DNA from 4 places in the Comamonas sp. SY3 genome. Region 1 is predicted to be linked to each of the others. Evidence: predicted binding sites of a transcription regulator. Region 1 holds the regulator's gene; each other region holds the start of a gene.
The links. Region 1 encodes sigma-54, which starts transcription at its own class of promoters, with help from an activator protein. Its sites were predicted from a motif close to TGGCANGNAANCTGCTTT; they were not measured.
Positions count from the first base shown of each region.

Region 2: ACCQ08_RS13065 (urease accessory protein UreD) is a predicted target of sigma-54. The motif match lies at 2,613-2,630, and genes of this name have one in related genera.
Region 3: ACCQ08_RS22085 ([protein-PII] uridylyltransferase) is a predicted target of sigma-54. The motif match lies at 1,997-2,014, and genes of this name have one in related genera.
Region 4: hmpA (NO-inducible flavohemoprotein) is a predicted target of sigma-54. The motif match lies at 1,807-1,824, and genes of this name have one in related genera.

Region 1 is NZ_JBGTYN010000020.1:42,001-49,040, reverse strand. It holds gene ACCQ08_RS20255 (aspartyl/asparaginyl beta-hydroxylase domain-containing protein) at 1-888, shown strand, start outside; gene rpoN (RNA polymerase factor sigma-54) at 964-2,589, opposite strand; gene lptB (LPS export ABC transporter ATP-binding protein) at 2,695-3,471, opposite strand; gene lptA (lipopolysaccharide transport periplasmic protein LptA) at 3,495-4,160, opposite strand; gene ACCQ08_RS20235 (thiol:disulfide interchange protein DsbA/DsbL) at 4,272-4,916, opposite strand; gene ACCQ08_RS20230 (SPOR domain-containing protein) at 4,973-5,677, opposite strand; gene argS (arginine--tRNA ligase) at 5,704-7,040, opposite strand, start outside.
Region 2 is NZ_JBGTYN010000008.1:198,341-205,380, reverse strand. It holds gene ACCQ08_RS13080 (COX15/CtaA family protein) at 1-93, shown strand, start outside; gene cyoE (heme o synthase) at 127-1,026, shown strand; gene ACCQ08_RS13070 (SCO family protein) at 1,034-1,642, shown strand; gene ACCQ08_RS13065 (urease accessory protein UreD) at 1,693-2,523, opposite strand; gene ACCQ08_RS13060 (urease subunit gamma) at 2,784-3,086, shown strand; gene ACCQ08_RS13055 (HupE/UreJ family protein) at 3,118-3,726, shown strand; gene ACCQ08_RS13050 (urease subunit beta) at 3,741-4,049, shown strand; gene ureC (urease subunit alpha) at 4,099-5,817, shown strand; gene ACCQ08_RS13040 (GNAT family N-acetyltransferase) at 5,832-6,314, shown strand; gene ureE (urease accessory protein UreE) at 6,326-6,886, shown strand; gene ACCQ08_RS13030 (urease accessory protein UreF) at 6,883-7,040, shown strand, end outside.
Region 3 is NZ_JBGTYN010000025.1:1,956-8,995, forward strand. It holds gene ACCQ08_RS22085 ([protein-PII] uridylyltransferase) at 1-1,939, opposite strand, end outside; gene map (type I methionyl aminopeptidase) at 2,149-2,964, opposite strand; gene purL (phosphoribosylformylglycinamidine synthase) at 3,147-7,040, shown strand, end outside.
Region 4 is NZ_JBGTYN010000022.1:14,855-21,894, reverse strand. It holds gene ACCQ08_RS21030 (DUF445 domain-containing protein) at 1-56, opposite strand, end outside; gene ACCQ08_RS21025 (DUF3297 family protein) at 197-448, shown strand; gene hmpA (NO-inducible flavohemoprotein) at 600-1,775, opposite strand; gene norR (nitric oxide reductase transcriptional regulator NorR) at 1,917-3,536, shown strand; gene ACCQ08_RS21010 (FKBP-type peptidyl-prolyl cis-trans isomerase) at 3,624-4,040, opposite strand; gene ACCQ08_RS21005 (alanine--glyoxylate aminotransferase family protein) at 4,124-5,260, opposite strand; gene ACCQ08_RS21000 (YggS family pyridoxal phosphate-dependent enzyme) at 5,369-6,097, opposite strand; gene ACCQ08_RS20995 (type IV pilus twitching motility protein PilT) at 6,181-7,040, shown strand, end outside.

The DNA.
Region 1 (7,040 bases):
TTCTTTGGCTGCGGCCTCTACATGCACCTGCGTGGCAAGGTGCGGCACAAGCTGCTGCGCCAGCTGTTTGACCACTCCACCTTCACGGCGCCGTTCAATGTGTTCATGCTGATGTTCAGCAAGGTACCGCGCACGCCGTACCTGCCCACCAGCACCTTCCCCGACCTGGCCCCGCTGCAGGCCAACTGGCGCGAGATCCGCGAAGAGGCCATCGGCCTGCACCAGGCGATGCAGATCAAGGCAGCGGCCAACAACGACGACGCGGGCTTCAACTCCTTCTTCAAGACCGGCTGGAAGCGCTTCTACCTGAAGTGGTACGGCCAGGCCCACCCCTCGGCAATGGAGCTTTGCCCCAAGACCACGGCGCTGGTGCAGTCCATCCCCGGCATCAAGGCGGCCATGTTTGCCGAGCTGCCGCCCGGCGCCAAGCTCAACCTGCACCGCGATCCCTACGCCGGATCGCTGCGTTACCACCTGGCCGTGCTGGCACCCAATGACGACCGCTGCATGATCGAAGTCGATGGCACGCCCTACAGCTGGCGCGAGGGCGAAGGCGTGGTCTTTGACGAGACCTATATGCACTGGGCCGAGAACCGGTCCGAGGGCAACCGCATCGTGCTGTTCTGCGATGTCGAGCGCCCGATGACGAATGGCTTTGCGCAGTGGCTCAACCGCTGGCTGGGCACGCATGTGGTGGCTGCTGCCAGCTCGCCCAACAACGAAGGCGATCCGCGCGGCTTCATCAGCCGCATCTTCAAGGTCTCCTTCTACATGGGCCAGTACCGCCGCCGCTTCAAGGCCTGGAACAAGACGGCCTACAAGCTGACCAAGTTCGGCCTGATGCTGGCCGTGCTGGCCTTGTTCATCTGGTGGCTGTGGCCGAAGTAAAACCGCAGCGCCTCAACGCAAAAACCGCAGTGTGCAACGCCACTGCGGTTTTTTCATGGCCCGTGCTGCCTGCGTTTACAGCGCCTTGCGCAGGCTGGCCGGCGGGATGCGCATCGCTTCGCGGTACTTGGCCACGGTGCGGCGCGCGCATTCAATGCCCTGGGCCTGCAGCAGGTCGGCAATTTTTGCGTCCGACAGCGGCTTCTTCGCGCTTTCCTCGTCCAGCAACTGCTTGATCAGCGCCTTGACCGCCGTACTGGAGGCGCTGCCGCCCGTCTCGGTGCCCAGGCCCGAGCCGAAGAAGTACTTGAGCTCGAAGGTGCCCTGCGGCGTGGCCATGTACTTGGCCGTGGTCACGCGGCTGATCGTGGATTCGTGCAGACCCAGCTCATCGGCGATCTCGCGCAGCACCATCGGGCGCATCGCCAGCTCGCCATGCACAAAGAAATTGCGCTGGCGCTCCACAATGGCCTGCGAGACACGCAAGATAGTGTCAAAGCGCTGCTGGATGTTCTTGATGAACCAGCGCGCCTCCTGCAGCCGCTGCTGCAGGGCGCCATGGCCCTCGCAGCCCTTGTGGCTGCGCAAGGCATTGGCATAGACATCCTGCACGCGCAGGCGCGGCATCACCTCGGCATTGAGCTGCACGCTGAAGCCGGGCACCGGCAGGCCGCGCTCGTTGCTGGGGCGCACGATGACATCGGGGATGATGGCATTGCGGTCCACATCGGCATAGGGCCGGCCCGGGCGGGGTTCGAGTTTGGCAATCAGCCCCAGCGCGCTGCGCACCGCCGCCTCGTTGCAGCCGGTCAGCTGCATCAGCTTGCGCACATCGCGGCGCGCCAGCAGGTCGAGGGATTCCTGGCAGACCAGCAACGCGGTCTCCAGCGCCAGCGCATCGGCCTCGGGCGTGTCCGAGCCCTCTTCATCCAGCAGCCGCTGCTGGGCCTTGATCTGCAGCTGCATGCATTCGGACAGGTTGCGTGCGCCCACACCGATGGGTTCCAGGCTTTGCAACAGGCGCAGCGCCACCGTCAGGTGGTGCAGCAGTGCTTCGTAGCGCTCGGGGTCGCTGGCATCGCCAAAGCTTTGTGCCAGCTCGGCGAGTGTTTCTTCGAGGTAGCCGTCGTCGTTCAGCGATTCGATCAGAAAATAGAGCGCTGCCCGGTCTTCCTGGCACAGGCGCAACGACAGCGCCTGGCGGTGCAGCACATCCTGCAGGCTCAGGTGCTCGCTGCGCCGCTCGGACATCGGCGTTTCGTCATCGTCATCGCCCGCACTGGCACGGGCCGGCAGCTCGCCGCCCCACTCTTCCCAGTCCGATGCCGAATCGCCCGCAGCTGCCTCGGCATCTACGCCGGTTTCCTTGCCGGCGCCAAAGTCCAGCGGCAGATCCGATGCACCCGGCTCGAAATCGCTGGTGTTGCCGGGGTCGGTGCCGGTCACGAGGTCGGCAACCTTGTCGGCCGCATCTGCAGCCTCGGTGGACTCGGCAGATTCAGCAGATTCGGCGGCGTCCTTGCCCGGTTCGGATTCGGGCGCATCATCGCCCTCGCGCTCCAGAAACGGGTTTTCGTCGAGCATCTGCTCGACTTCCTGCGTCAGCTCCTGCGTGGACAGCTGCAGCAGGCGGATCGACTGCTGCAGCTGAGGCGTCAGCGTCAGGTTCTGCGATACGCGCAGTGACAGCGAAGGCATCATCGCAGAGCCCCCGCTGCGGCTGCGGCAGCTGGCAACGGATCAGCCCCGCCAGCCCCAATGTGAGGGGCGGCTTCTTGGCTCGCACGCCCGCCAGGGCGTGCAGTATCACATGCGGAAATGCTCACCCAGGTACACCCTCCGAACCTCTGCGTTCTCCACAATCTCTTGCGGCGTCCCTGCGGCCAGCACCTTGCCATCGCTGATGATGCAGGCATGGTCACAGATACCCAGGGTTTCACGCACATTGTGGTCAGTGATCAGCACGCCAATGCCACGTTCCTTGAGGAAAGCCACAATGCGCTGGATCTCGATCACGGCGATCGGGTCAATGCCGGCGAAGGGTTCGTCGAGCAGGATGAAACGGGGCTGGGTGGCCAGCGCGCGGGCGATTTCGACCCGCCGGCGCTCACCACCAGAGAGCGCGACCGATGGCGACTCGCGCAGATGCTCGACACGCAGCTCCTGCAGCAATGCGGTCAGCTGGCGCTCGACCTCGGCGCGCGACAGCGACTTGCCATGCTCGTCCTTTTGCAGCTCCAGCACGGCGCGTACGTTGTCCTGCACGCTGAGTTTGCGGAAGATCGAGGCTTCCTGCGGCAGGTAGGACAGGCCCAGCTGCGAGCGCTGGTGGATCGGCATATTGGCGACCGACTGCCCATCGATGCGGATGTCGCCGCCATCGCTGCGCACCAGGCCGACGATCATGTAGAACGAGGTGGTCTTGCCAGCGCCGTTGGGGCCGAGCAAACCCACCACTTCGCCCTTGCGCACGGACAGCGATACGTCCTTGACCACCTTGCGGCTGCCGTAGGATTTCTCCAGATGCAACACCTCGAGCTGGCTGCGCTGGTCGCTGGTGGCCACCCGGGCGTTGACGGAAATGGTCGACGAATTCTCTGCCACGGTTACTTGGCTCCGTCGTTCAGTTGGGTGCTGGGGCGCAATGGCGTCTTGTCGTCGGCTGCGGGCTTGGCCGGACTGCTGGCCTTGTCGTCCGCCTTGCCATCTGCCTTGGGGGTCAGGATCACACGGACACGGTCCTTCTTGGGCGCGCCGGGCTTGGGATCGGCCGCCTGGGCGCCCTTCTGGCCGGAGACGGTGAAGGTATCGCTCAGGTTGTTGTAGACGATCAGCGGGCCGCTGACCTGGTCGGTCAGCGTGGTCTCGCGGTAGCGGCGCAGCTCACCCCGCCGCTCGAAATGCACGGTGTCATCGCGGCCGTTATAGGTGATGACCTCTCCTTCGCCTTCGACGAACTCGTCGGGAGCGCCCGGTGCGGAATCACGTTTTTGGCGGAAGAACGCCAGTTTGCCCGGTGCAGCGGTGACCACGCCATGCTGGAAGCCGTCGCGGTCCTGGCTCACCGTCAGCTGCGCGCCACGGATGATGATGGTGCCCTTGGTCACCACCACATTGCCCGTGAAGACGCTGGTCTGCTTGAGTTCATCATGGCGGCCATCGTCCGCCTCGATGTTCATGGGCTTGGTGCGGTCTGCACGCTCGGCATGCGACAGCAGCGGCACGGTCAGGGCCGCTGCCAGCAACAAAGAGGTAAAAATACGGTGTCTCATAAAGGCATGAATCTTGCTCTGCCCCATTGTAGCCATGCTGGAGCGTTGGACCGTTTTCGGCACAAAAAAGCCCGCGTGCGCGGGCCTTGTCTATCGCGGTGGGAAGTCCGTTCAGCCTTGTGCAGCCAGGAACTCTACCACCTGCAGCACATTGCTCATCGAGCCTGCACGGGTGCCGTCGGTGTAGTACTTGCCGGCCACGCCCAGCGATGGCACACCTTCGACGCCATAGGACTCCTGCAGCTGGGTCGCCTTGCGCACCTGGCCTGCCACGCTGAACGAGTTGTAGGCTTCCTTGAACTTGGCGAGGTTCACGCCGTTCTTGTCCATCCAGGCGAAGATTTCCTCGTCCTTGTTCAGGCGCTGGCGCTCGACATGGATCGCGCGGAACACCTTGACATGCACCTCGGGGATCAGGCCCATCGACTCCAGCGCAAAGTAGATCTTCTGCTGGGGCACAAAGGTGTTGTTGAAGGCGACCGGCACGCGGCGGATCTGCAGGTTCTTCGGAGCCGACTTGGCCCAGGCTTCGAACTGCGGCTCGAAGGCATTGCAGTGGGGGCAGCTGTACCAGAAGAATTCGATCACTTCCACCTTGCCAGCGGGTGCATCAGGGGTCACCGGCTTGGCCAGCTTGATGTAGTCCTTGCCTTCCTTGAACTTGGCCTGCGCATTGGCGCCGGTGGCGAAAGGCAGGCTCAGCGCGGAAGCGGCCGTAGCGGAAGCCGCGAAAGTGGAAAACTCACGACGTTTCATGTTTTGTTAACTCCAGTGACAAGTTGCGGTTAGGAGTGCGCGGCACCGCCAAAAGTTCAACGCTGCACGCGGACGATCTGCGCATCGACGCCAGCGCCATCGAGCTTGCCTTTGAGGCCATCGGCATCATCGCGCTTGTTGAAGGGTCCCACGCGCACCCGGTATACCGTGCGGCCATTGACCTCACGCTCGCTCACCCTGGCTTCCCAACCCATCATTGCCAGTTTGGCGCGCTGCGCATCGCCATCGGACTGGGTGCGGAACGCACCGGCCTGCACGAAGTACTGGAAGCCATCGGTGCCATCCGCACTGCGCGCCTTGGCCAGGTCTCCCAGCGGATCGGCGCCCTGGCCGGCCTTGGGATCGAGCTTGGCCACCTGTGTCTTGTCTGCCGGCTTGTCAGCGGGCTTGCTGGCATCCGGCAGCACCACTTCGGGTTTGGCGGGTTTGGCCTCGACCGGCGGGGTGGCGTTGTCGGCCACCGTGCGCGGTGGCTCGGGCACCACCACCCCCTGCGCAGCCGGTGCCACCGCAGCCGGCGCACGCGCAGGGTTCTTGCCGTACAGCGGCGAGTTCGGGTCCCAGTTCTGGTTACGCTGCGCCTCGGCCTTGTCCTTGGCTTCGCCCTTGACGCCACCTTTGTTGACAAACGGCACCGGCACATTGGTGACGTACACGGCGACGGCCAACGCCGCGCCCACGCCCACCAGCAGCCCCAGGATCAGGCCCAGGATGGTTCCACCACGTTGATGTCGTCGCATTGCAGTTATTACCTTTTCTCGCAAAATCACATGCGTTCCGGGGCACTGACGCCCAGCACGGCCAGGCCGTTGCGCAGCACTTGGGCTACCGCTGCCACCAAGGCCAGACGGGCCAATTTGGTGGCTTCGTCATCGACCAGGATACGCTCTGCATCATAGTAGCTGTGGTAGGCCGAAGCCAGGTCACGCAGGTAGAACGTAACATCATGCGGCGCATTGCCATCGGCAGCATTGGTCAGCATCTCGGGATACTGGGCCAGCATCTGCATCAAGGCCTGGGCCTGGGGGCCTTGCAGCGCGCCCAGGTCGATGCCCGCCAGCGCAGGCAGGCCGGCGCCGCCCTGCTCCTGCCAGCCGCGCAGCACCGAGCAGATGCGCGCATGGGCGTACTGCACGTAGAACACCGGGTTGTCGTTGTTCTGGGCCACGGCCAGATCGACGTCGAAGGTGTATTCGGTATCGGGCTTGCGCGACAGCAGGAAGAAGCGCACCGCATCCTTGCTCGTCCACTCGATCAGGTCGCGCAATGTCACATAGCTGCCGGCGCGCTTGCTGATCTTGACTTCCTCGCCGCCGCGCACCACGCGCACCATCGTGTGCAGCACGTAGTCAGGGTAGCCCTGGGGGATGCCGACGTTGACCGCCTGCAGGCCGGCACGCACGCGGGCAATGGTGCCGTGGTGGTCCGTGCCCTGGATGTTGACGGCCTTGCCGTAGCCGCGCAGGAACTTTTGCGTGTGGTAGGCCACATCGGGCAGAAAGTAGGTGTAGGTGCCGTCGGACTTGCGCATCACGCGGTCCTTGTCGTCACCGAAGTCGGTGGTGCGCAGCCACAGCGCGCCATCCTGCTCATAGGTATGGCCGCTGGCGATCAGGCGCTGGACGGTCTCGTCCACATGGCCATTCTGGTACAGGCTCGATTCGAGGTAGTACTCGTCGAACTTGAGGTTGAAGGCCTGCAGGTCCTTGTCCTGCTCGTTACGCAGGTAGGCGACCGCAAAGTTGCGGATGTTGTCGTAGTCTTCGACATCGCCATTGGCGGTGAACGTGCGGTCATCGGCCTCGATCGTCTGCTTGGCGAGGAACGCCTGGGCAATGTCGCCGATGTAGTCGCCGTTGTAGAAGTTCTTGGCCAGCGGGTTGTCGCTGTCGGTGGGCCAGCAATCGTCACCGGGCTTGAAGCCCTTGGCACGCAGCTGGGTGCTCTTGGTCAGGGTGTCGATCTGCACACCCGCGTCGTTGTAGTAGAACTCGCGGTGCACCGACCAGCCCTGGCTGGCATAGAGGTTGCAGATGGCATCACCCAGCGCGGCCTGGCGGCCGTGGCCCACGTGCAGCGGGCCGGTGGGGTTGGCCGAGACGA
Region 2 (7,040 bases), on a different contig from region 1:
CTGCACACTGGGGGCGCTGCTGCCATCATGGTGGTGCTGACCTGGATCTGGTGTACTGCGGGCGCTGAACCTGCCCGCAGTGCTGCGAGCTGATGACGCTGTATGGAACAAAGACTGAGTGCCCCGATGACCGAACTTGCCGCAACGCCAATGCCGAACCGCTTTGCGCAGTTCTATGCCTTGACCAAACCCAAGGTGGTGCAGCTGATTGTGTTTTGCGCACTGATCGGCATGGTGCTGGCCGTGCCCGGTGTGCCGAGCGGCGCCGAGCTGCTGCGCATGGCCGTCGCTTGCGCGGGCATCTGGCTGGTGGCGGGGGCCGCAGCGGCCTTCAACTGCCTGGTGGAGCAGAGCATCGATGCGCGCATGAAGCGCACGGCCTGGCGCCCCACGGCGCGCGGCGAGCTGTCCAACCTGCAGACCCTGATGTTTTCTGCAGCGCTGTGCATCGCCGGCTCGGCCATTCTGATCGTCTGGATCAATGCCATCACGATGTGGCTGACCTTTGCCACCTTCGTCGGTTACGCCATCATCTACACCGTGATCCTCAAGCCGCTGACGCCGCAGAACATCGTGATCGGCGGCGCATCGGGCGCCATGCCGCCGGTGCTGGGCTGGGCTGCGATGACCGGCGATGTCTCGCCCCAGGCGTTGCTGCTGTTCCTGATCATCTTCCTGTGGACGCCTCCGCACTTCTGGGCGCTGGCGCTGTACCGGGTGGAGGACTACCGCAAGTCCGGCCTGCCGATGCTGCCGGTCACCCATGGGAACTATTACACCCGCGTGCAGGTCTTGCTCTACACCGTGGTCTTGTTTGCCGCCGGCCTGCTGCCCTTCATCATCCAGATGAGCTCCTGGATCTACCTGGTGGCGGCCGTTGTGCTGGGTGCCGGGTTCTTTGGCTATGCCTTTGCACTGTGGCGCAATTACTCCGATGCGCTGGCACGCAAGACTTTCCGTTTTTCACTGGTCTACCTCAGCCTGCTGTTCGTGGCGCTGCTGGTGGACCACTATGTGAGCTGGTAAATCTGCAATGAACAAGCGCAATGCCCTTCGCTGGCTGGCGGGCTCGGCCATGCTGGCCTCGACCGCCGGTTTTCTGACCGCCTGCAAATCCAAGGCCGATTTCAACGCCATCGACCTGACGGGCAGCAAAGAGTATGGCCAGGATTTTTCGATGCCCGACCAGCATGGCCAGCGCCGCAGCATGGCGGACTTCAAGGGCAAGGTCGTGCTGGTGTTCTTTGGCTTTACCCAGTGCCCCGATGTCTGCCCGACCACCTTGGGTGATCTGGCAGCGGTCAAGCAAAAGCTCGGCGCCAAGGGCGACAAGCTGCAGGTGATCTTTGCCTCGGTCGATCCTGCCCGTGATACGCCCGAGATCCTGCAGGCCTACCTGGCCAACTTCGATCCCAGTTTTCTGGCGCTGCGCGGCAGCGACGAGGAAACGGCCAGGATGGCCAAGGACTTCAAGGTCTACTACAAGCGGGTCGAGGGCCAGACCCCGGGCAGCTACACGATGGACCACACCGCGGGCGACTACATCTTCGACCCGGAAGGCCGCCTGCGCCTGTACAGCCGCTACGGCACGCCGGTCGATACCCTGGCCAAAGACATCGAGCAGCTGATCGACGGCGCCTGAGCGCGCAATCGCGCAGGCGAGTGGGGCAGGCAGCCCCTTAGAACAGCTTCTTACATCGACCAGATGCGCGGCCGCTGCGCCGGCAGGCCCCAGAGGCTGCTGCGCCAGTGGCCCCAGACTGTCTTCCACAGCTGCATGGCCGGCTCCACCACCGGCGCCAGGCCGCGCAGCACCAGCATGTGCTCGTTCGGCGCGGTCACGCCTGCCATCACCTCTGCAGGCGCGGCCTCCAGCAGCAGCTGGGTGCTCTCCAGCAGCGCTTCGCGCTGGGCGCGGGCGATCGGCGAGCCGCTGGCGTAGACCAGGCTGCCCATGCAGCGCTGGCCGGCCAGACCGAGCTGGCCGTTGAGCAGCAGCCCATCATCGGCCCGGATGCGGCCACGCTCCAGAAAATGCCCTGGCCAGGCGATGTGCTGGGAGAACACCCCTTGCACAAAGGGTTGGCCCGCCAGCGGCAGGCCCAGCGCGGTGATGTCCCAGCTCAGCAGCTCTGCGCCGGGTGCCAGCTCCATCTGCAGCTCATTGGCTGCATCGCAGGCGTTGTAGGCAATGGCCTCCAGCGGCAGCCATTCCAGCCGGGCGCCGGCCTGCAGCTGCAGGCGGGTGCGCTGCAAGGCCGGCTGGCCATTGCTCTTGTAAAAGCGCGTCGCCCCCGGTGTGGTCACCAGCGCATGCGCGCCTGCCCCTACCTCCACCGAGATATCCAGCACATCACCGCCCACCAGACCACCGGGCGGGTGCACCAGCACGTTGTGGCAAATGCCCGGGCCTTCGGGGTAGAGGCTTTTGAGGATGCGCAGCGGGCCATCGTGGCTGAAATGCACCGAGGTCTTGCCGGCGTGCGGGTGGTACTGCAGCGCCAATTGGGCATGCCAGCTCATGGCTGGCGCTGGTGCGGAGTCGCCGCTGGGCAGCAAAGCCCAGGGGCCGGGATCGGAGGCGAGATGGGTGCGCAGGACATGCCTGGGCTTTTGCAAGCCACGTGCCAGGAACTGCACTGCGCTGGGGTGCGGGCTGCGCTGAATTGGTGCATCTGCGCCAGGCTTGCATGCTTGTGGTGCAGAGGTTTGGCGATGCAGCACGGAAAGCGTGCATGCGCTGCCGCTGCGGCCCTTGGCATGTGCCTTGCTTTGCAGTGTGTATGGAACTGACACCTCGCGAAAAAGACAAGCTGCTGATCTTTACCGCCGCCTTGCTGGCCGAGCGGCGCCTGGCCCGGGGGCTCAAGCTGAACTACCCCGAGGCGGTGGCCCTGATCAGCGCCTTTGTGATGGAAGGTGCGCGCGATGGCCAAACCGTTGCCCAGCTGATGAGCGCCGGCCGCACAGTGTTGACCCGCGCCGATGTGATGGAGGGCATCCCCGAGATGATTGCCGATATCCAGATCGAGGCCACCTTCCCCGATGGCACCAAGCTCGTCACCGTGCACGAGCCCATTGTCTGAACTCCTTCTTTCCCCTGCGCAAGATAGCACCATGAACTTCAAGAAACTCTCTGCCAGTGTGGCGCTTGCCGCTGCTGCCTTGCCCCTGTCTGCACTCGCCCATGTCGGCAGCGATGGCGGCGGCCACCATGGCTTTTTGAGCAGCTTTGGCCATGCCTTTGCCCACCCCTTTACCGGTGCCGACCACATGGCGGCCATGCTGGCCGTGGGTGCCTGGAGTGCGCTGACCGTAACGCCCGCCTGGCGCGCACCGGCTGCCTTTGTGGCCCTGCTGGTGGCCGGCGCACTGGCAGGTTTTGCGGGCCTGTGGGTGCCTGGCGTGGAGCCGATGATTGCCGCATCGGTGCTGGTACTGGGCCTGCTGGTGGCCGTGCAAAAGCAGATGCCCTGGGTGCTGGCCGCTGCGCTGGCCGGGGTGTTTGCGTTTTTCCATGGTGCGGCCCACGGCTTTGAGCTGGCGGCCGATTCTGCACTGGCATCTGCCGGCGCGCTGGCGGGCATGGCGCTGGGCTCGGCCCTGCTGCATGTTGCCGGCATGGTGCTGGGCAAGGTGTTCATGCAGCGCCACCGCTGGCTGGCCAGGCTGGCGGGCGGCGCCACCGCCGTCTTGGGCGCAGCCATGCTGACCCGCCTGGCCTGACGAGGAGCCGCACGATGATCCCAGGTGAACTGCTGCTGGACGCCGGCGAACATACGCTGAACCCGGGGCGCCGCACCACCAGCCTGGTGGTGCACAACGCCAGCGACCGGCCCATCCAGGTCGGCTCGCACTACCACTTTGCCGAGACCAATGCCGGTCTGGTGTTTGACCGCCAGGCGGCCCACGGCATGCGCCTGCATATTGCCAGCGGCATGGCCGTGCGCTTTGAGCCCGGCCAGCAGCGCACGGTGGAGCTGGTGGACATCGGTGGTGACCGGCAGATCTACGGCTTTCGCGGCCTGGTGCAAGGGGCGCTGGAATGATGCGCAGCACGCAGCCTGCGAGCCTGCGTTCTAAGACAGGATGGTTCTGATGGCAACGATGGACAGACGCGCATACGCGGAAACCTATGGGCCTACGGTGGGTGACCGCCTGCGCCTGGCCGATACCGCGCTGGTCGTGCAGGTGGAGCAGGACTTCACCCTGCGCGCAGGCGGCTACGGTGAAGAGGTGAAGTTTGGCGGTGGCAAGACCATCCGGGACGGCATGGCGCAAAGCCAGCGCAGCAGTGCGCAGGGCGCGATGGACACGGTGCTGACCAATGCGCTGATCATCGACCACTGGGGCATCGTCAAGGCGGACATTGGACTCAAGGGCGGCCGCATTGCCGCGATCGGCAAGGCAGGCAACCCGGACACGCAGCCAGGGGTGGACATCATCATCGGGCCGGGCACCGAGATCATCAGCTGCGAAGGCATGGTTGTCACCGCGGGCGGCATCGACACGCACATCCACTTTATCGCACCCCAGCAGATCGAGGAGGCGCTGACCAGCGGGGTGACCACGATGATTGGCGGTGGCACCGGCCCGGCCACCGGCACCTTTGCGACGACCTGCACGCCCGGCGCCTGGAACATGGAGCGCATGCTGCAGGCGGCCGATGCCTTCCCGATGAACCTGGGTTTTCTGGGCAAGGGCAATGCCAGCCTGCCGCTGGCGCTGCATGAGCAGATCAGCGCCGGCGCGATTGGCCTCAAACTGCACGAGGACTGGGGCAGCACGCCCGCCGCGATCGACAACTGCCTGGATGTGGCCGAGCTGACCGACACCCAGGTGGCGATCCATACCGACACGCTCAACGAGAGCGGCTTTGTCGAAGACACGGTGGCCGCCTTCAAGGGCCGCACCATCCACACCTTCCACACCGAAGGCGCAGGCGGCGGCCATGCGCCCGATATCCTGAAAGTGGTGGGCGAGAGCAATGTGCTGCCCAGCTCCACCAACCCGACGCGGCCCTACACGATCAACACCTTGGACGAGCATGTGGACATGCTGATGGTCTGCCACCATCTGGATGCCGGCATTGCCGAGGACCTGGCCTTTGCCGAGAGCCGCATCCGCAAGGAAACCATCGCGGCCGAGGATATCCTGCACGACATCGGCGCGATCAGCATGTTCAGCTCCGACAGCCAGGCCATGGGCCGGGTGGGCGAGGTCATTTTGCGCACCTGGCAGACGGCGCACAAGATGAAGCTGCAGCGCGGCGCGCTGCCGGGCGACAGCGACCGGCATGACAACTTTCGCATCAAGCGCTACATCGCCAAGTACACGATCAACCCGGCTATTGCCCATGGCATCAGCCATGAGGTGGGCAGCCTGGAAGTAGGCAAGTGGGCCGATATCGTGATCTGGAAGCCGGCCTTTTTTGGCGTCAAGCCCAGTTGCATTCTCAAGGGCGGCTTTATTGCCATGGCGGCCATGGGTGACCCCAATGCCTCGATCCCGACGCCGCAGCCGGTGCACTACCGCCCGATGTTTGGCGCCTTTGGCGGGGCGATGGCCAGGACCTCGCTGACCTTCGTCTCGCAAGCCGGCCTGGCCGCCGGCATTGGCCAGCGCTTTGGGCTGGCCAAGAGCTTGTCGGCCGTCAAGGGCATACGCGGCCTGCAAAAGCAGCACATGGTGCACAACGACCTGGCGCCGCACATGGAGGTGGATGCCCAGACCTATGCGGTGCGTGCCGATGGCCAGCTGCTGACCTGCGAGCCGGCCAGCAGCCTGCCGATGGCCCAGCGTTATTTTCTGTTTTGAAGCGGTAGAGACCCATGGCAAGCCCATTGATTTTCAAGCGCGACCCGGTGACCGCCCCGCGCGTGCTGGCGTTTTTGGAAGAGCATCTGAGCGATATGCGCCGTATCTCGCCACCTGAGAGCGTGCATGCGCTGGACCCGGAGCAGCTGCGTGCGCCCGGGATGTACCTCTGGACCGCCTGGACGGCCGGGCAAGAGCCCCAGGCGCTGGTCGCCACCTGCGCGCTCAAGACCCTGGATGCCGGCCATCTGGAGCTCAAATCGATGCGGGTGGGCGCCGAGCAGCGCGGCTCGGGCGCAGCCCAGCAGGTGCTGGACCATGTGCTGGCCCAAGCCCGGGCGATGGGGGCTGCACGCATCAGCCTGGAGACGGGTACCGAGGCCTTTTTTGCGCCGGCGCGCCGCTTCTACGCGCGCAATGGCTTTGCCCACTGCGCACCGTTTGGCAGCTACCAGCCCGATCCGAACAGCTGCTTCATGCGCCTGGAGCTGCCATGACGGCGCAAGCGATGCTGCAGGTCTCCAAATGTCTGCCCGGTGGCCAAGGCCTGGCACCGGCCCTGCGCAAGCGCGCAAGCTTTGTCGAACTGGACTGGGATGTGCGCCAGAAATCGCGCTTCTCGGCCACCGACAGCAGCGGCCGCGCGCTGGCGATCTTTCTGCCACGCGGCCAGGCCGTGCGCGGTGGTGATGTGCTGGTCGCCGAAGACGGCTCGGTGGTCCTCGTGCAGGCCGCGCCGCAAAAAGTGCTGCACATCAGCGCCTGCGCGCAGCATGGCTCGGCGTTTGACCTGATGCGTGCCGCCTACCACCTGGGCAACCGCCATGTGCCGATCGAGCTGCAGCCCGACCACCTCAAGATCGAGCCCGACCATGTGCTGGCCGACATGCTGCGCAGCATGCACATGACCGTCGTAGAGGCGGAGCTGCCCTTTGAGCCCGAAGGTGGCGCCTATGGCGGGCATGTCACCAACGATGGCCACAGCCACCATGGACATGGCCACGGGCACAGCCATGACCACCCCCATGACCACGGGCATGGCCATGCCCATCCGCACCACCACAGATGAGCATGCAGCCCCTCAGCCTCTCGCCCGCCAGTTTTTTGCAGCTGATGTGGCTGGCCTCGCCGGCTTTGCCGATAGGCGGATTCTCGTATTCCGAAGGGCTGGAGGCGGGCGTGAATGCGGCGCTGGTAGGCAACGAGGCGCAGGCCGCAGACTG
Region 3 (7,040 bases), on a different contig from region 1:
CCAAGGTGTCCCACAGCGCTTTTTGCGATTCATGCGGCTGGGCCGACAGCGCCAGCAGCACCAAGGCCTCGCGCTTGCGGATTTCCACCTGGGCAGCCACATCGGGCGCCCGCCCGCCCAGCACGCGCAAGGTGGCGCGGTACAGGTCTTCGAGCAGCTTGCCTTTCCAGGCATTCCAGACCTCGGGGCTGGTGCCGCGGATATCCGCCACCGTGAGCAGGTAGAGGGCAGTGAGCCTGCGCTCATTGCCCATGCGCTGGGCAAAGGCGGTGATCACCTCGGGGTCCGATGTGTCCTGCTTTTGCGCCACCTGGCTCATCGTCAGGTGCTCGCGCACCAGAAACTCGACCAGCTGCCGGTCGTCCTTGGCAATCTGGTGGTCGCGGCAAAAGCGCTTGACCTCCAGCGCTCCGATCTCCGAATGGTCACCGCCCCGGCCCTTGCCGATATCGTGGAAGAGGGCGGCGAGGTACAGAATCCAGGGCTTGTCCCAGCCTGCGGCCAGCTGCGAGCAGAACGGGTACTCATGCGCATGCTCGGCCATGAAGAAGCGCCGCACATTGCGCAGCACCATCAGGATGTGCTGGTCCACCGTGTAGACGTGGAACAGGTCATGCTGCATCTGGCCGACGATGCGGCGGAACGGCCAGAGGTAGCGGCCGAGCACCGAAGTCTGGTTGAGCAGCCGCATCGCATGGGTGATGCCATGGGGCTGCTGCAGGATCTGCATGAAGGTGGCGCGGTTGACCGGGTCGCGCCGGAACTGCGCATCCATCAGCTGGCGTGCATGGTAGAGCGCGCGGAAAGTGCGGGCCGACAGGTCCTTCAGGCCCGGCTCGGTCTCGTAGAGCAGGAAGGTGCGCAAGATCGCATGCGGGTTGCGCTGGTAGACCTCGTCGTCGGCCACCTCGATGAGGCCGGCCTTGTCGTAGAACTCGTCATCGATGCGGCGCAGGGTGTGGTTGCCCGGGTGCAGGCGCTCGTCCATGTTCAGCATCAGGATCTGTGTGAGCTGGGCCACGGCCTTGGCGGCCCAGTAGTAGCGCTTCATCAGCTCCTCGCTGGCGCGCTTGGGAAAGCGTTGGCCGGCAGGGGTGACCGTCTTGAAACCAAAGGACTCGGCCACCGGCGTTTGCAGGTCGAAGACCAGCCGGTCCTCGCGGCGCCGCGCCACAATGTGCAGCCGCGCGCGGATGAGGCAAATCAGGTCCTCGTTGCGCTGCAGGTTGCGCACCTCGTAGACGGTCGCCAGGCCCTTGTCGGCCAGCTCCTTCCAGCGGCTGCCCAGGCCCGTGGCGCGGCCCAGCCACAGGATCAGTTGCAGATCGCGCAGGCCGCCGGGCGATTCCTTGCAATTGGGCTCCAGCGCATAGACGGTGTTTTCGTATTTGTTGTGGCGCTGCTGCATCTCCAGCACCTTGGCCACGACAAAGGCATCGGGCTGGATGGACTGGGCCAGCGCTGCCTGGAACAGGTGGTAGAGGCGTGGCGAGCCGATGATGCGGCGCGACTCCAGCAGCGCCGTCTGCACCGTCACATCGGCCTGGGCCTCGCTGATGCACTGGCTGAGGGTGCGCACGCTCGAGCCGATCTCCAGCCCCGCATCCCAGCAGGAGCCGATGAACTGCTCGATCGCGCTGCGCAATTCGCTGTCCTGCTCGGGGTCCGTGCCCTCGGGCAGCAGCAGCAGCACATCGATATCGGAATACGGGAAGAGCTTGCCCCGGCCAAAACCGCCCACCCCTACCAGGTTCAAGCGGCCGGGCAGGCCGGCCAGATGCCACAGCTCACGCAGCAAACCATCGGCCAGCTGCGACAGCTTGCGCAACTGCGTCTGTATGCCCCGGGTGCTGCTGCCCCCGGCCATGATGTCGTCAAACAGGGCGCTGCGTTGGGCCTGGTACTGCTCGCGCAGCTGCGGAATGCGAGGATCGTTCATGGTGCTCTATTCTGCTGTCGCTGGCAGTGTGCCATAGCATTCAACAGCGGATGCGAATAAGCACATTCCATGCCACGGCGCACCAAATGAGGGCGTGGCGGGGATCGGCCACCCGAAACGACAAAGGCGGCACGCTTGTCGCGATGCCGCCTTGGGTACGGGGACCGCCGCCGGCCCGGTGCAGAGGGGTGGGCCGGATCAGCGCGCCATCAGCACTTGATCGTGGTCACAAAGCTTGGCGGCGTGGGCGAGCCTTCCGACCAGGTCAGCACTTCATAGCCGGTGTCGGTCACCAGCACTTCGACTTCCCATTGGGCCGACAGGCTGTGGTCCTTGGTGATGACGGTCCAGCCGTCATTGCCCAGGTCCTTGATGTCCTTCTTGCCCAGGTTGAGCATCGGCTCGATCGTGAAGATCATGCCGGTCTTGAGTTCCACCCCGGTGCCCGGGCGGCCATAGTGCAGCACCTGGGGCTCGTCGTGGAACACCTTGCCGATGCCGTGGCCGCAGTACTCGCGCACGACCGACAGGCCATGACCTTCGGCGAACTTCTGGATCGCATGGCCGATATCGCCCAGATGGGCGCCATTCTTGACCTGCACGATGCCATGCCACATCGCTTCAAAGGTCAGCTGGCACAGGCGCTTGCCGGCAATCGTGCCTTCGCCGATCACGAACATGCGGCTGTTGTCGCCGAAGTAGCCTTCGGGCGTGATGATGGTCACGTCCACATTGACGACATCGCCCTTCTTAAGCGGCTTGTCATTGGGAATGCCGTGGCAGACCACATGGTTGACCGAGGTGCAGACATAGGCCGGGTAGGGCGTCATGCCCGGAGGCTGGTAGCCCAGGCAGGCCGATTTGGTGCCTTGCTTTTCCATCGCCTCGGCGCACAGCAGATCGATCTGCTTGGTCGTGATGCCCGGTTGGATGTGGGGGGTGATGTAGTCCAGGACCTCCGAGGCCAGACGGCCTGCGATCCGCATCTGCGCAATATCTTCTTCGGTATTGATTTTGATGGTCATAGCCCATGATTATCCCACCGCCGCCATTGGCCTGTTGTCCATGCGGCTACGTGTCCTGGCGGGGCACAGTAGAATCCCGGGTTATCCCGCCCTTGTCATGGTGCTGCCACGGTCCACCCGTCGCAGTGGGCAAGGCGCATGCGTGCTTTCTTCCCATCCTCCTAGTCCACATAGGCTGCCACGTGACACTGCACCTGACTCAGCTACCAGGCGGCAACGCCCTCAGCTCCTTCCGCGCCCAACAACTGCAGACCGCATTGACGGCGATCCATCCAAAGATAACGGGCATTGCTGCCCGTTTTGTGCATCTGGTCGCCACCGAGCAGCCGCTGGCCGGCGCGCAGGCCGAGCGCGTCGCAGCCCTGCTGACCTATGGCGACCCCTATGAAGGCGGCAGCGACGGCCAGGCCTTCATTGTCACGCCGCGCATGGGCACGATCTCGCCCTGGGCCTCCAAGGCCACCGACATCGCCCGCAACTGCGGCCTGGCGGTGTTCCGCATCGAGCGCCTGACCGAGTACCGCATCGAGCTCAAGGCCGGCCTGCTGGGCGGCAAGCCCGAGCTGAGCGCCGAGCAGACCGCGCAGATCGCCGCGCTGCTGCACGACCGCATGACCGAGTCGGTGTTTGGCACCCGCGCCGAAGCCGAGCAGCTGTTCTCCGCACTGCAAGCGCAGCCGATGGAGTTTGTCGATGTGCTGGGCGGCGGCCGCAGCGCGCTGGAACAAGCCAACAAGCAATGGGGCCTGGCACTGGCCGAGGACGAGATCGAGTACCTGGAAAACGCCTTCAAGGGCCTGGCGCGCAACCCCAGCGATGTCGAGCTGATGATGTTTGCCCAGGCGAACTCCGAGCACTGCCGCCACAAGATCTTCAATGCCCACTTCACCATCGACGGTGTGGCGCAGGACAAGAGCCTGTTCGGCATGATCCGCCATACCGAGGCGGTATCGCCCCAGCACACCGTGGTGGCGTATTCGGACAATGCCTCCATCATGGAAGGCCACCAGGTCGAGCGCTTTGTGGCACCGTTCAACATCCAGGCCGATGCCGTGACGGCGCCCAGCTACCAGAAGCAGGCGGCCACCAGCCATGTGCTGATGAAGGTCGAGACCCACAACCACCCGACGGCCATCTCGCCTTTCCCCGGTGCCTCCACCGGCGCGGGCGGTGAGATCCGTGACGAGGGCGCAACCGGCCGGGGCTCCAAGCCCAAGGCCGGCCTGACCGGCTTCACCGTCTCCAAGCTCTGGGGCAGCGAGGTCGGCAAGCCCGAGCACATCGCCAGCCCGCTGCAGATCATGATCGAAGGCCCGCTGGGCGGCGCCGCATTCAACAACGAATTCGGCCGTCCCAACCTGACCGGCTACTTCCGCGAGTACGAGCAGCAAGTCGGTGATATCACCCGTGGCTACCACAAGCCCATCATGATCGCCGGTGGCTTGGGCGTGATTGATGCCGAGCAGACCCGGAAGATCCTGTTCCCCGCCGGCACCTTGCTGATCCAGCTGGGCGGCCCGGGCATGCGCATCGGCATGGGCGGCGGTGCGGCCAGCTCGATGGCCAGTGGCACGAATGCAGCCGAGCTGGACTTTGACTCGGTGCAGCGCGGCAACCCCGAGATCGAGCGCCGTGCGCAGGAAGTCATCAACCACTGCTGGCAGCAGGGCGCGGCCAACCCCATCCTGGCGATCCACGATGTGGGTGCCGGTGGCCTGTCCAACGCCTTCCCCGAGCTGACCAATGACGCCGGCCGTGGTGCCCGCTTTGACCTGCGCAAGGTCAACCTCGAAGAATCGGGCCTGGCGCCCAAGGAAATCTGGTCCAACGAAAGCCAGGAACGCTATGTGATGGCGATTGCGCCCGAGTCGTTGACGCAGTTCACCGCCTTCTGCGAGCGCGAGCGCTGCCCGTTTGCCGTCATCGGCACGGCCACCGAAGAGCGCCAGCTGGTGCTCGAAGACCCGGCTGCGACTGCGGACGACCAGAAATTCCCGGTCGATATGCCGATGGATGTGCTGCTGGGCAAGCCGCCCAAGATGCACAAGGATGTGCAGACCGTGGCGCGCAGCCTGCCCGCCATCGACCTGACCGGCGTGCCGCTGGAAAAGGCCGTGATCGACGTGTTGGCCCACCCCACGGTGGCGTCCAAGCGCTTCCTGGTCACCATTGGTGACCGCGCTGTGGGCGGCCTGACCCACCGTGACCAGATGGTGGGCCCCTGGCAGGTGCCGGTGGCCGACGTGGCCGTGACCCTGGCCGATTTCCAGGGCTTCAAGGGTGAAGCGATGGCCATGGGCGAGCGCACCCCGCTGGCAGCGATCAATGCACCTGCCTCGGGCCGCATGGCCGTTGCCGAAGCCATCACCAACATGCTGGCCGCGCCGATTGCGCTGTCCAAGGTGAAGATGTCGGCCAACTGGATGGCCGCCTGCGGCGAGCCCGGTGAAGACGCGGATCTGTACGCCACCGTCAAGGCCGTCGGCATGGAGCTGTGCCCGCAGCTGAACATCTCCATCCCCGTGGGCAAGGACAGCCTGTCGATGCGCACGCAGTGGAGCGAAGGCGGCGAGACCAAGAAGGTCACCTCGCCGGTCAGCCTGATCATCACCGGCTTTGCCTCGATCGATGATGTGCGCGGCACGCTCACGCCCCAGCTGGATGCCAGCGAGCCTGACACCACCTTGGTGCTGGTCGATCTCTCGCGCGGCAAGATGCGCATGGGCGGCTCCATCCTGGGCCAGGTGCTGGGCCAAAGCGGCAATGAGACCCCCGACCTGGACGACGCCAAGGACCTGATCGCACTGGTCGATGCCGTCAACGCGCTGCGCGCCCAGGGCAAGATCCTCGCCTACCACGACAAGGGCGACGGCGGCCTGCTGGCCACCGTGGCCGAAATGGCCTTTGCCGGCCATGTCGGCGTGGCACTGAATGTGGACATGCTGATCACCGAAGGCGATGGCATCTCCGACAGCCGCATGGACAGTGGCGAAGGCAAGAACTGGGGCGCCCAGGTATCGGGCCGCCGCGAAGACCTGACCCTGCGCGCGCTGTTCAACGAAGAGCTGGGCGTCGTGCTGCAGGTCAAGACCAGCGACAGCGCCGAGGTGCTGGAGACCCTGCGCGCGCATGGCCTGTCCACCTGCAGCCACATCGTGGGCAAGACCCGTCCGGCCTCGTCCAGCATGGACATGGGCAAGGGTGAGCTGCAAGTCTGGCGCGATGCCAAGAAGGTGTTTGGCGCCAGCCTGAGCGATCTGCACCAGGTCTGGGATGCCGTGAGCTGGAAGATTGCCCAGCAGCGCGACAACCCCGCCTGCGCCGACAGCGAGCACGCCTCGGTCGGTGTGCCGTCCGACCCCGGCATGCATGTGCACCTGACCTTCGATCCGCAGGAAGCGCTGTCTGCGCCTTTCGTCAATGTGGCGGCCAAGCCCCGCGTGGCGGTGCTGCGCGAGCAGGGCGTGAACTCCCACGTAGAAATGGCCTACGCCTTTGGCGAAGCCGGCTTTGAAGCGGTGGACGTGCACATGACCGACCTGCAGACCGGCCGCGCCCAGCTGCGTGACTTTGCCGGTATCGTCGCCTGCGGCGGCTTCAGCTACGGCGACACGCTGGGCGCCGGCATTGGCTGGGCCCGCTCGATCACCTTCAACGAGCCGCTGTCCGAGCAGTTCCAGGCCTTCTTCAGCCGCAAGGACACCTTCGGGCTGGGCGTCTGCAATGGCTGCCAGATGTTTGCCGAGCTGGCCGACATCATCCCCGGTGCGCAAGACTGGCCGCGCTTCACGCAAAACCAGAGCAACCGCTTCGAGGCGCGTCTGTCCATGGTCGAGGTGCTGGAGTCGCCCAGCCTGTTCCTGCAAGGCATGGCTGGCTCGCGCCTGCCGATCGCGGTGGCGCACGGTGAGGGCTATGCCAACTTCCGCTTCCGCGGCAATGCCGACACGGTGATCGCCGCGATGCGCTATGTGGACAACCATGGCCAGGCCACCGAGCAGTACCCGTTCAACCCGAACGGCTCGGCCGGCGGTCTGACGGCTGTGACCACGGCCGATGGCCGCTTCACCGCGATG
Region 4 (7,040 bases), on a different contig from region 1:
GTGAGCTTGGCGCGGCGCAGCAGACGCTGCTGCGCATCAGTCAGTAGCAAGGGCATGGCGACCACTGTAGCGGCAAGCAGCAGAGCTTGCCAAGTCAGCCAACGGCGCGGTTTCCCATTCCCGGACGCGGTGCCCGCAAAAGTGTGGACAATGGCGGCCTGTGCGGCACAGCGCCGCGTTCTCTACTGCACTGACCATGACCGATACCACTGCCCGCCCCGAACTGCCCGACCACCTGTCCATCGACCCCAAGAGCCCGCATTTTGTGCGCGAGGTCTTCAACCACGACATCGGCATCCGCTTCAACGGCACCGAGCGCGTGGATGTCGAGGAATACTGCGTGAGCGAAGGCTGGGTCAAGGTGCCCGCCGGCAAGACCGTGGACCGCAAGGGCAAGCCTTTGCTGATCAAGCTCAAGGGCAAGGTCGAGGCCTATTACAAGGACTGAGTCCTGGCCTGATCACCTCCGCCGTGCTGCGCTGAAGCGGCCCGTAAAACGAAAACCCGACCCAGGCTGGCCTTGCAAGGCGAGCATGGCTCGGGTTTTTTGCCTGCGGCGGCCGGTGCCGCACGCGCCTCAGCGCTTCAGAGGCCCGCGATCAGGCCAGCGCCTCGGCCGGGCCAAAGAACTCATAGCGCACCTGGGCATCGGGCACGCCCAGCTTGCGCAGCGAGGCCTTGACCGAACGCATAAAGGGCTTGGGGCCCAGAAAGTACACATCGGCATCGCGCGAGGCCGGCAGCCATTGGCCCAGCAGGTCCTCGGTCAGACGGCCCTGGGCAGCGACTGCCTCGCCGTCGGCCACCTCCTCGTACACATAGCGCGGCTGCAGCTGGCTGTGCGCCTGCGCCAGCGCATCGATCTGCGGGCGGAAGGCATGCACGGCACGGCCCCGGGCGCAGTGGATAAAGGTGACCGGGCGGTCGGTCTGCAGCGCGGCTTCGAGCATCGGCAACGTGGGGGTGATGCCCACGCCGCCGCTGATCAGTACCAGCGGGCGCTTGCCCGCCTGCAACGTGAAATGGCCGGCCGGTGCAAACAGCTCCAGGGTGTCGCCCACTGGCAGATCATGCAGGTAGTTGGAGACCTTGCCGCCGGGCTCGCGCTTGACGCTGATGCGGTAGCTGCGGCCATTGCTGGGCGCGGACAGCGAGTAGTTGCGGCGCTGCTCGGTGCCACCCACGATGGCGCGCAGGCCGATGTACTGGCCCGGCTGGTGGGCAATCACGGCCTTGCCGTCCACCGGCTCCAGATAGAAGGAGCTGATCTCGGCGCTCTCGGCCACCTTCTGCACCAGCTTGAAGGTACGGGCACCGCGCCAGCCGCCTTCGGCATGGGCGATGTCGTCATAGGCCTTGGCCTCGGCAGCGATCAGGATGTCGGCCAGCTGGGTGTAGGCAGCGGCCCAGGCATCGATCACCGCATCGGTGGCAATCTCGGCGCCCAGTACCTCGCGTATCGCGCGCAGCAGGCAGCTGCCCACGATCTGGTACTGGTCCGGCTGCACCTGCAGCGCCACATGCTTGTTGATGATCTGCGCGGGCAGGTCGCCCAGGTTCTCCAGCCTGTCGATGTGTTTGGCATACATCAGCACGCTGTGGGCCAGCGCGCGGGGCTGGGCGCCGCTTTGCTGGTGGGCCTGGTTGAACAGCGGGCGCACCTCGGGGTACTCGCTCAGCATCATCTGGTAGAAGTGCGTGGTCAGCGCCTCACCGCCGGTCTCCAGCAGGGGGACGGTGGCCTGGATGATCTGTTTTTGGCTATCGCTCAGCATCTAACTCTCCTTGCATGTGGTTGTTCTTGGTAGTGCATGCATCGTGCCAACACCAGGTTTGTGGAATATCAATACCTTGCACAATGCATGCAGTCATACTGACCACTGGTAAATGCTGTGTTTTTGACACCCCGAGTCGTTTTGACATCCTCCAAAATCCTCCACGCGGTGATTCCGCTGGTCGCCGATCTGGCCCAGGAACTGCCCGAGCGCGAGCGCCTGCGCCGCCTGCTGGCCGCGTTGCGCACCCTGCTGCCCGCCGATGCGGTGGCGCTGCTGCGCCTCAACGGCGAATGGCTGGAGCCGGTGGCCATCGATGGCCTGGTGCCCGATACCCTGGGCCGGCGCTTCAAGGTGGCCGAGCACCCGCGCCTGGCCCAGCTGCTGGCCGCCGGCCAGGCAATGCGCTTTGCACCCGACAGCCCCCTGCCCGACCCCTATGACGGCCTGATCACCACACCGGGCGAGCTGCATGTGCATGACTGCATGGGCTGCGTGCTGCAGACCGGCGGCCTGGCCTGGGGCCTGCTGACCCTGGATGCGCTGGAGCCCGACCGCTTTGCCGGTGACAATGCGCTCGAGCTGCTGCAGGCCTTCAGCAACCTGGCCGCTGCCACCGTGGCCACGGCCGAACGGGTGCAGCAGCTGTCCCAGGCCGCGCGCAGCGCCGCTGCGCCGGCACCGCGCAGCCCGGGAGCGGACCGCAGCCGCCAGATCCTGGGTACCAGCCCGGCGATCCGCCAGCTGCAAGGCAGCATTGCACTGGTCGCCGCCAGCGACCTCTGCGTGCTGATCACCGGCGAGACCGGCACCGGCAAGGAGCTGGTCGCCCAGGCCGTGCATGCGCAGTCGCCGCGCGCAGCGCAACCGCTGGTCAGCATCAACTGCGCCGCGCTGCCGGACAACCTGGTCGAGAGCGAGCTGTTCGGCCATGTGCGCGGCGCCTTCACCGGCGCATTGAGCGAGCGGCGCGGCAAGTTTGAACAGGCGCAGCACGGAACGTTGTTCCTCGACGAGGTCGGTGAGCTGTCGCTGGCGGTGCAGGCCAAGCTGCTGCGCGTGCTGCAAAGCGGCCAGCTGCAGCGCCTGGGTTCGGACCGCGAGCACCAGGTCGATGTGCGCGTGATTGCCGCCACCAACCGCGACCTGGCCGCCGAGGTGCAGGCCGGCCGCATGCGCGCCGATTTCTACCACCGCCTTTGCGTCTACCCCGTCGTGGTGCCGCCGCTGCGTGCGCGGGACAGCGACACCCTGGTGCTGGCCGGCTGCTTTCTCGAAGAGAACCGCGCCCGCCTGCAGCTCGGCGGCCTGCGCTTGGATGCCGCCGCCCAGGCCGCCCTGCTGCGCTACCCCTGGCCCGGCAATGTGCGTGAGCTGGAGCACTGCATCAGCCGCGCCGTGCTCAAGGCGCTGAGCCGCACGCTGGGCCAGCGCAAGGACAGCGCCAGGCCACGCATGCTGAGCATCGGCGAGGAAGACCTGTGGGATGGCGCCGCCGCCGCACCGCTGCCGCCCGGCCAGCAGGCAACGGTCCGCATCGTGCCCCTGCCAGTTGCCGACGTGGCCGACGGGCCAGCCGCCAGCGCCGGGGCCTTGGGCCTGCGCGCCCAGGTGGAGCGCTACGAGCGCCAGCTGCTCAGCGCCAGCCTGGCCCGCCACCACGGCAACTGGGCCGCAGCCGCGCGCGAGCTGCAGCTGGACCGCGCCAACCTGCAGCGGCTGGCCAAGCGCCTCGGGGTGGAGCGCTCAAGCCTTGGATGAACTGGGCCACCCGAACAACAAAAAGCCTCCGCGCCAGCAAGACGCGAAGGCTATGGAGCTGAGAACCGGCTCTTGGGGAGCCGGGGTTTACTGGCCCTTGATGCCCAGCAGTTCCACTTCAAAGTTCAACGTGGCATTGGGCGGGATCACGCCGCCAGCGCCACGGGCGCCGTAGGCAATCGAGGCCGGGCAGGTCAGCTTGGCCTTGCCGCCGACCTTCATCAGCTGCACGCCTTCGGTCCAGCAGGGGATGACACCTTGCAGCGGGAACTCGATCGGCTCACCGCGCTTGTAGGAGCTGTCGAACTCCTTGCCGCTGTCAGGGAAGGTGCCTTTGTAGTGCACCTTGACGGTGTCGGTTTCCTTGGGGCTGGCGCCGGTGCCGTCCTTGATGCTTTCAAACACCAGGCCGCTCTTGGTCGTCACAGGCTTGCTCTGTGCCTGGGCCAAGCCGGCGGTCAGGGCGATGGCAGCGAACAGTGCGCTGGCAGTCAATGCTTTCATGGCGAAATCCAATCGAATGTTCTTCAAACAAAACCAGCATTCTGCACCTGGATGGCAGGCGCGGAACGCGTTAAAAACACAAGTTAACCCTTAATACCCAAACCATCGAGCGCCTGGCGCAGATGGCCCACGGTGCGCTCGACGTTATGCCATTTGTCGAGGCCAAACAGGCCGATGCGGAAGGTCTTGAACTCCGGCCCTTCATCGCACATCAGCGGCACGCCGGCAGCGGTCTGCAGGCCCACGCTGGCAAATATCTTGCTGTTCTGGATCTCCGGGTCGGTGGTGAAGCTGACGACCACGCCGGGCGCCTCGAAACCGGGCGCCGCCACGCTGGGAAAGCCCCGCGCCTTGAGCAGTGCGCGCACCTCTTGGCCCAGCTGGGTCTGCTCCTGGCGCAGTTTGTCCAGCCCATAGGCCTCGGCCTCCTGCATCACCTTGCTCAGTTGCACCAGCGAATCGGTGGGCATGGTCGCATGGTAGGCATGCTGGCCTTTTTCGTAGCCTTCGGCAATCTGCATCCACTTCTTCAGATCGCAGGAGAAGCTGCTGCTCTTCGTATCCTCGATCGCCTTGCGCGCACGCTCGGAGAGCATCACCATCGCGCAGCAAGGCGGGCCGCTCCAGCCCTTCTGCGGCGCGGTGATCAGCACATCGACACCGGTCTTTTGCATGTCCACCCAGATGGCGCCGCTGGCCACGCAGTCGAGCACCATCAGTGCGCCGACCTCGTGCGCGGCGGCGCTGATGGTCTGGATGTAGCCGTCGGGCAGCACAATGCCGCTGGCGGTCTCGACGTGCGGGGCAAACACCACCTGGGGCTTTTCGTTGCGGATCGCAGCGGCCACTTCTTCGGCCGGGCAAGGTGCCCAGGCATCCTGCGGGCCGCTGCCCTGGGGGCGGGCCTTGCAGATCACGGCGCTGCCGCCCAGGCCGCCTTCTTCGAAAATCTGGGTCCAGCGGTAGCTGAACCAGCCATTGCGCACGATCAGCACCTTGGCGCGGTTGGCGAACTGGCGCGCCACCGCCTCCATGCCAAAGGTGCCACTGCCCGGCACGATCACGGCCGTGTGCGCATGGTAGGTGGTCTTGAGGATGCGCAGCACCTCACCCATCACACCAATGAAGCGGTGCGACATGTGGTTGAGCGCGCGGTCGGTGTAGACCACCGAAAACTCCAACAGGCCATCGGGGTCAACGTCGGGTAGCAATCCTGGCATGGGGGTCTCCTGTCTATTTGAGGGGGTACACAGAACAATCGGGGGCCAGCTTAGCACGCAGCACCATGCGCTGCCGCCGGGCCGGTGGGGGTAGGCAGATGGCGCCGTTCAATGGGCGCTGCCGTAGTCGCGCTGGCCAAAGATGCCGCTGCCCACGCGCACCATCGTCGATCCGGCCTGCACGGCGGCCTGCAGATCGGCCGTCATGCCCAGCGAGATGGTGTCCCACTGCGCCAGCTGCGGCAGGCCCATTGTGGCGATGCTGTCGAACACCGCCTTGACCCGCTGGTGCACGGCCAGCTGGGCGGCAAAGTCGGGCACGACATCGGGGATGCTCATCACGCCCCGCAGCTGCAACTGGGGCAATTGGGCCACCTGCTGCACCAGCGCCGCCACCTCGCCCGGCGCCACGCCGGACTTGGTGATGCCGCCATCGACATTGACCTGGATGCAGACCTGCAACGGCGCCAGCTGCGCGGGCCGCTGGGCGGACAGGCGCTCGGCGGTCTTGAGCCGGTCCACCGTGTGCACCCAGTCAAAGTGCTCGGCCACCAGCCGCGTCTTGTTGCTCTGGATCGGGCCGATGCAGTGCCACACCAGGCCCTGGTCCTTCCAGGCATCGTGCTCGGCAAAGTAGCGGATTTTCTCCACCGCTTCCTGGATGTAGTTTTCGCCAAAGGCGCGCTGGCCGGCCTCGGCCGCCTGGGCAATGGCATCGACGCCAAAGGTCTTGGAGACGGCCAGCAGCTGCACGCTGTTGCCGGGGCGGCCACAGGCCTGGCAGGCATTGTCGATTTGCAGGCGAACCTGCTGAATTTTTTCGGAAATCGTGCTCATAATGTAAAAATATGCACTGCCTTGGAACGTGTTGACCACGAGGCCTTGCACTCAAAGCGTACCAAAACAACGAGGGAACTGCAGTGGATATCACCCAATTGCTGGCATTCAGTGTCAAAAACAAAGCGTCTGACTTGCACCTGTCTGCAGGCCTGCCGCCGATGATCCGGGTCCACGGCGATGTGCGCCGCATCAATGTCGATCCGCTGGACCACAAGCAGGTCCATGCGATGGTCTACGACATCATGAGCGACGCCCAGCGCAAGCAGTACGAAGAATTCCTCGAAGTCGACTTCTCGTTCGAGATCGAGGGCCTGGCGCGTTTCCGGGTCAACGCCTTCAACCAGAACCGCGGCTCGGGCGCCGTGTTCCGGACCATTCCGAGCAAGATCCTGACCCTCGAGCAGCTCAACGCGCCCAAGATCTTTGCCGACCTGTCGCTCAAGCCGCGCGGCCTGGTGCTGGTGACCGGGCCGACCGGCTCGGGCAAATCCACCACCCTGGCGGCGATGGTCAACTACCTCAACGAAAACGAATACGGCCACATCCTGACGGTGGAAGACCCGATCGAATTCGTCCATGAATCCAAGAAATGCCTGATCAACCAGCGCGAGGTGGGGCCGCAGACGCTGTCGTTCAGCGCCGCACTGCGCTCGGCACTGCGGGAAGACCCGGACGCGATTCTGGTCGGCGAAATGCGCGACCTGGAAACCATCCGCCTGGCGATGACCGCGGCAGAAACCGGCCACCTGGTGTTCGGCACCTTGCACACCTCCAGCGCCGCCAAGACCATCGACCGGATCATCGACGTCTTCCCCGCCGAAGAAAAGGAAATGGTCCGGGCGATGCTGTCCGAATCGCTGCAGGCGGTGATCTCGCAGACCCTGTGCAAGACCAAGGACGGCCAGGGCCGTGTGGCCGCGCACGAGATCATGCTGGGCAC